2 regions of the Spongiimicrobium salis genome follow, and region 2 is predicted to be linked to the other one. Evidence: riboswitches for the same ligand, from Rfam matches in the RefSeq annotation. Region 2 holds a riboswitch; the other holds the start of a gene.
What was found. Region 2 has a riboswitch for cobalamin ahead of ACEXOE_RS02015 (acyl-CoA thioesterase). Riboswitches for the same ligand answer to the same signal wherever they lie in the genome.
Positions count from the first base shown of each region.

Region 1: linked by a shared signal. The riboswitch ahead of ACEXOE_RS19990 (TonB-dependent receptor plug domain-containing protein) and the one ahead of ACEXOE_RS02015 (acyl-CoA thioesterase) in region 2 are both predicted to bind cobalamin.

Region 1 covers NZ_JBHEQA010000005.1:265,942-269,358, reverse strand. The annotation lists gene ACEXOE_RS19990 (TonB-dependent receptor plug domain-containing protein) at 1-1,584, opposite strand, end outside; cobalamin riboswitch at 1,656-1,900, opposite strand; gene ACEXOE_RS19985 (bifunctional adenosylcobinamide kinase/adenosylcobinamide-phosphate guanylyltransferase) at 2,103-2,609, shown strand; gene cobT (nicotinate-nucleotide--dimethylbenzimidazole phosphoribosyltransferase) at 2,612-3,417, shown strand, end outside.
Region 2 covers NZ_JBHEQA010000001.1:428,198-431,614, reverse strand. The annotation lists gene ACEXOE_RS02020 (alpha/beta hydrolase family protein) at 1-694, shown strand, start outside; cobalamin riboswitch at 784-971, shown strand; gene ACEXOE_RS02015 (acyl-CoA thioesterase) at 1,124-1,510, shown strand; gene ACEXOE_RS02010 (hypothetical protein) at 1,653-2,228, shown strand; gene ACEXOE_RS02005 (DUF2490 domain-containing protein) at 2,230-2,907, shown strand; gene ACEXOE_RS02000 (glycoside hydrolase family 26 protein) at 2,928-3,417, opposite strand, start outside.

The DNA.
Region 1 (3,417 bases), on a different contig from region 2:
TTTTGGAATACGAATTGCATTGTCGCCTTTACGTTCTGTGAAGGTATAATTGGCGCTGAACTGAAGTTCGTCTGCCGGATTCCAATCCACCTCAACCTCAACACCTTGTGCATCTATAGTATCCTCTGCATTTAAAAACCCGAAAGCGGTATTGTCAAAGAAGACGAAATTTTCTTCTTTCCTATTGAAGTACAAAGCACTTGCGCGAAGCTTATTGGAATTCTTATATTCCAATCCTCCTTCTATGGTCCGGTCGTCTTCCGGCTCTAAATCTGGATTAGGTCCAAAATTCCCGAATAACTGGTTCAAAGAAGGTGTGATATAGGAAGTGGCATAGGAGGTCAATACCTTAAAATACCCTTCTTCTGTTTTAAAGGTAAAGGAAGGGTTTACATTAAAGATAAAATTACTTCCATATTCGGAGTGATTGTTGAGTCGCGCCCCAGCATTGATATTTAGACCAAAAGGGGAAACATAAACCACATTGGCATAGGGATCAATAATATTAAAATCTTCGGTTTCCGTCAATTCAATTTGATTGTCAATATAGTTCACACCAGCAATCAAATAGAAGGTGTTGTCAAAGTTGTATTTGTTATATAGATCTACTACCAAGTTCTTGGATTCTGAAGTACTTGGGAACTGTGAAATAAATTCTGTATCATAGGTAGAATATCCCGTATTCAGGTGTAAAGAACCATTTTCATAAGTATATTCTGATGAAAGCCCCGTTCTCAATTGTTCAATGCGCGTAAGGTTATCGGCATCTAAAAACCCAAAAGATTCGTCGAACTCAGCATCTACTTTACTGTGGTTTCCAAAAATCTGTACATTAAAATTCTTTGTGAATTGATACCCTAAACGTACATCCGTATTAATTCTGGAGTAACTATCCTCCTGGTTATCTGCAGTTAACACGGCCGAAATACCATCCGTATAGGTATTGGAGAAGCTTGTGGCATAGGTAAATTTCCCTAGTGTTCCATTGATTTGTGCACTATTGGAAAAATCAGATAAATTGTAGTTCTGATCCTCAGCAGTTTGATTCGTGCCAATACTAGATTGGAAGGTAGCCGCAATTTTTTTCTTGGAAGCTTTCTTGGTAGTAATATTGATTACTGCCGTGGCTGCGTTAGTTCCATACAAAGTACTGGCAGCTCCCTTTATAATTTCAATGGATTCAATGGTAGAAACGGGCAACAAGCGAAGGTCATATTCCGAAGAAAAAGAAGCGGGATCTGAGACCTGAACACCGTCAATGATGATCAAGGTTTGACGGCCACGACCCCCACGGGCAAAAACCCCTAAGGTCACCCCATTACGGCCACGGCTTCCATTGACTTCTATTCCACTTTTTCTGTTAATGATGTCAACCACCGTCTTTCCTTGGCTTTGTGCCAATTCTTTTGCCGTGATTTTGATTACGGTCTTTCCTGAATTTTCCCTTTTCAATTGAAAGCGGGAATCACTCACCACAACCTCATCCAATTCGGTAACAATAATGGAATCGGTTTGTTTTTCCTGTGCCAAAGCATTTGCGTACACCAAAGAAGCGGCGCACAATCCTAAAAATTTTTTGTTCATTTTCGTTTAAATCGATAAACGGGAAATAGTATGCGTGTCTTCATACTAAACTTTTATCCCGAAAGTTTACTATTCTATTTTTGAATTTGGCAGGTCTCCTGGCTTGTTTTCTGCTATCTTGCCTTCCCACCTTATGGCAGTGGCTTTATGAAGAAAATAACAGCTCAAAAAAAATGAGGAATCAAAAATACATTTGATTCAAACTTACAGTTGCGGGAACAGCTCTAGACTTTCTGAAATACAGGTTCAAATCACTAGATTCCCTTTTAATACTATCATCTAAAAAATGACAGCAACCAAAATTCGCTGCAAATGTAGTTCTTTTATTTGATTTTAATAATTTTCGGTCTCTTTTGAAAAAAAAGGCTAATATTGAACCGCATTTCAAAGATGAAATCTCCCTCGGCCGGGCCCGTGAAAAGATTATAAAAAATACACACTATTTCGATCTAAGCGTGGGAACAACAGGCTTTATGGCGATTTGGTGGACATCTCGATTATCGAGTCAAATAAAAAATATGATTTACTATATTACAGGAGGAGAACGTTCGGGCAAAAGCCGTTATGCCCAAAATCTGGCATTGCAGCTTTCCGATACTCCCAAATATATTGCCACTTCCCGTGTTTGGGATGCCGATCACAGGAAGCGTATTGATCGCCACATTGCCGATCGGGATGCACGATGGACTTCCATTGAAGAAGAAAAAGAACTACAAAAAAACATTGAAGAGAACGATACCGTGGTTATTGACTGTGTCACCCTATGGCTCACCAATTTCTTTGTAGACACCAAAAATGATGTTGAAAAAGCCCTGGCTTTGGCCACCTATGAATTTGATCAACTGCTCTCTATAAAGGCTAACATTATTATCATCTCCAATGAAATTGGGATGGGCGTACATGCTGCTACCGAAATAGGCAGAAAATTCACCGAATTACAAGGTTGGATGAACCAACATATTGCAAAACATGCCACTAAAGCCATTTTAATGGTATCTGGCATACCTCTAACCCTTAAAGAATAAACATGGACCTAAAAAGCACCCCGCTTTCAAAACAATTGGCGGCAGGTATTCAACATAAAATAGATCATAAAACAAAGCCTATTGGTGCTTTGGGACAGTTAGAGGCTATTGCTTTACAAATTGGATTGATTCAGCAAACCGATACTCCTAGCATAAAAATGCCCCATATCATTGTTTTTGCCGGAGATCATGGGATAGCCAAAGAAGGAAAAGTAAATCCCTATCCCCAAGAAGTTACCGCTCAGATGGTTTTGAACTTTCTGAACGGAGGCGCGGCTATCAATTCATTCTGCAAGCGCAATGATGTGGCTTTAACAGTCGTAGATGCAGGAGTAAATCATAATTTTAAAGGAGTTGTAGGTCTTGTGGATGCTAAAATCGCCTACGGCACAAAAAATTATGCAAATGAGCCCGCTATGACCGCTGAACAATGTTCCCTTGCTATGAAAAAAGGCGGGGGTTTAGTACATGAAATTCAGCAAAAAGGATGTAATACCATAGGTTTTGGGGAAATGGGTATCGGCAACACTTCTGCGGCTTCCCTACTGATGCAATGCTATACAGCGATCCCCCTAGAAGAATGCGTAGGTGCGGGTACGGGATTGCAAAAGGAAGGAATTACCTTAAAAAAGGAAATTCTAGCTGCTGCACAGCGACAGCATGATCCCATATCCCCTTTGGAAGTTTTGGCGACCTACGGAGGCTTTGAAATTGCCATGATGGCAGGAGCAATCTTAAAAGCTGCTGCTCTAAAAATGGTTGTTATGATCGACGGATTTATTGTTACTGCTGCATTATTGGCTGCCCA
Region 2 (3,417 bases):
TTATGGGAATTCCACTTTTAATAAAATACCAAGAGAGTTTGTCAAATGGTGGGAAAGGGCCATTGACGTGCAATTTGTCTTGACCAATGTACTCCAAGATGCGGAAATTGGAAGTAAAATTGACGCGTCTAGAATTGGGGGAGTAGGGCACTCCTTAGGAGGCTACACCCATATAGCGTTGGCAGGGGGGTATGTGGATCGTGCGGACAGATCTGATGATGCTGAAACAAATAATGAAAGACAATTGCCTCCGGAGTTTCCCGAAATGGATGAAGAAATAGATTTTGACACCGATAGCCTCATTGTTGCTTCTTATACTAAGTATAAGGATCTTGTGAAGGATGAAAGAATCAAAGCTTTTTTTGTCATGGCTCCTGCCATTGGTTTTGGATTTCATTCCAAGGAACAAACGAAAGACATTAGTACACCCGTCTATATTGTAGCCGGCAAAGGCGACCGGAATACCCCGCCGGAGAACAATGCCTTAAAATACCATAATTTAATTGCGACCAGCACCTTGCACATGTTTGGGGAAAATGTTGGACATTATGTCTTTCTCAATGAAGCTACTGCCTTCGGGAAAGAGGTGGCACCGGCCATTACAGTGGATAGGGAAGGGGTAGACCGAAAACAAATTCACGATGAGACTGTGGCATTGGCACTGCAATTTTTCGACAAAAACATGCAGGACTAAAAATGATGGCTGAAGAATACTAAAATTGCAGAAAAAAAGACAAGATACCTTAAGGATTATGTAATTTAGCATTGGATAAGGATATGGAGTTTTTATCCAACGAAAAAGGTTGCACTTAAGGTGCATTAATAGGGAATTTGGTGAAAATCCAAAGCTGTCGCGCAACTGTGAGTAACGTATTGCGTATGCACGTACAAATCCACTGTTTATATAAAGAATGGGAAGGAGTGTGCATACGGTTATAAGTCAGGAGACCTGCCCTTTTCGTCAAGGCAATGCTTTCGCGATTTGAAGCTAAAGGTCAGTAGACAGTTTCCCATAGAGTAAATCCTGCTTGCTCCAAAGTGGAAACCTTCTTCTCTAGCTTTATGCATCGCTCAGGTGTTCCCGCAAATCCAAAACTTTTACGAGACCATTAAAAGGAAGAGAATGACTACAGAAGAACGAATCAAAGCGAGCGAAACACGAATATTTAAAGCGGTGTTTCCCAATACTACGAACCATTACGATACTTTATTTGGAGGTACGGCGATGCATTTAATGGATGAGGCCGCCTTTATTACGGCTACACGATTTAGCCGCCAACGTATGGTCACGGTAAGTAGCGACCGAATAGATTTTTCCAAGCCTATTCCTGCAGGGACCATCGTGGAATTGTTTGGAAAGGTCGTGCATATCGGGAACACGAGCTTAAAAGTAAGAGTAGAGATTTTTATAGAACAGATGTATTCCGAACATCGCGAAAAAGCAGTGAGTGGTGTCTTTACTTTTGTGGCTATTGATGTAGAGAAAAACCCCGTAAAAATTCTTAATTAATACGATGTTGGTGAGATAGAAACATCTCTAGAGCTTTCCTGATCTTAGCTCAGGAATTTGAGAGGGAGCAGCTTCTGATTTCATCAAATACCGTATTTTAGATTTAAAATTGGAGTACGTTGATCTATTCAAATCCAAAAAAATGAAGAAAACGATTCTTTTTATGGGACTATTGACCCTTAGTTTTGGTAACATTTGGGCTCAAAAAAAATATGAGAGAGAATATCGAATTTCTTCAAATAAAGTGCCGCCAAGTGCTTTGCAGTTTGTGGCCGATATTAGATTTTCCAAAACCGTAAAATGGTATAGGGAACAGGGCCTTGAGACAACTACGATTGAAGCAAAAACAAAACATAAAGGAAACAGGTATAGTATAGAATTTACCAAAGAGGGGGTTTTGGAGGATATTGAATACCTTATACAATGGAACGATATTCCAGCATCCACGCAGTCCAAGATCACTAATTTTTTAAAAGAAAAGCATCAGAAAACCAAACTTCAAAAAATTCAACGGCAATATACCGGAGATAGGGCAGATATGCTCCGTCTTATGAAAGGAGAGGTCTCCGATGATATCATCACCATTAAATATGAAATCGTGTTAAAAGCAAGAACTAAAGGCGCTTATGAAACCATTGAATATTTGTTTTCGGAAAATGGAGCTGTGGAACGGAAGTCGGTCATTGTACTAAAAAACACGGATAATCTTGAATTTTAAGATGAAAAGAATCTTAGGTATCCTTTTTTTTTGTGCCTGGGTGTCCGGAAATGCGCAAAGCAATTATCAGTTTGGAATTCTTCCTAGTCTAAATCTAAATAAAAAGTTGGAGAAAGATTGGAAGCTCAATCTTAAGATAGAATCCCGTCAATTGCTAAAAGAAGGCAATTTTGGTGAAGGGACAGATTTTGATTTTGAGTATCTCCTTACCGATATCGCTTTTATAGCAGCAAAGAAAGTGGGATTACACCATAACCTAGCCGCAGGATATCAAATTCGTTTTCGGGAAGGAACACTTTTTCATAGAACGATACAACAATATACTACAGTACATAGCTATTCAGGGTTGCGTTTGGCGCATCGTATTGCTGCAGATCAGACGTTTTCAGAAATAACTTCTCCTGAATACCGCTTTAGATATCGCCTTACTGCAATACTGCCCTTAAGTGGAAAGGAGTTGGACACCAAGGAATGGTATGTAAAAATAAATAATGAGTATTTACATGCTTTTCAAAGCAGCGTCTACGATTTAGAGTTGAGGTTAGTACCTTTTTTGGGGTATGTATTCACCGATAGCAATAAAGTGGAGTTTGGATTGGATTACCGAATAAACTCCTTTTTAAACGGGCCTTCCAGTCATCGTTTTTGGTGGACCGTAAATTGGTTCGTGACCCTATAATGGGATAGAAGTGTTTGATCCTATTGAATATCCTGTCGTAAAAGAATGGTTTCTTTGGCAACAAATTCTTTAAAGTTTTCTTCAGAAGGATGTCCTAGGTAGGGAGCGTGAAAATGATTGGCTGTTGCATTTCTCCAAATCATGGCATAGGTCATGCCGCTACTGCGAATAGCTTTATATAGGCGTTCCGTCCACCAATCGTTTTGGGTTACATTTTCCAATCCGGTTTCGGTCAAAGCAAAAAGCATATTTTTTTCAAAAGAGATGTCTTCCACAATTTGTAGGTTTTGCAGCGCATTTCTCAAAAACCGCCCATTCTTAAAATCGTATACATCAATCCCTAACATGTCTACATAGGCATCACCAGGATAATTTCTCAAATATTCTGAGGCATTGGAAACCCAATTGGGGGAATAGATATAGATTAAATTGTGTACATTAAAATCCTCGGTCAGTATTCTGATGGTATCCCTGTAGAGCTGAATAAACTCTTCTGTAGTTCGTAAGCCT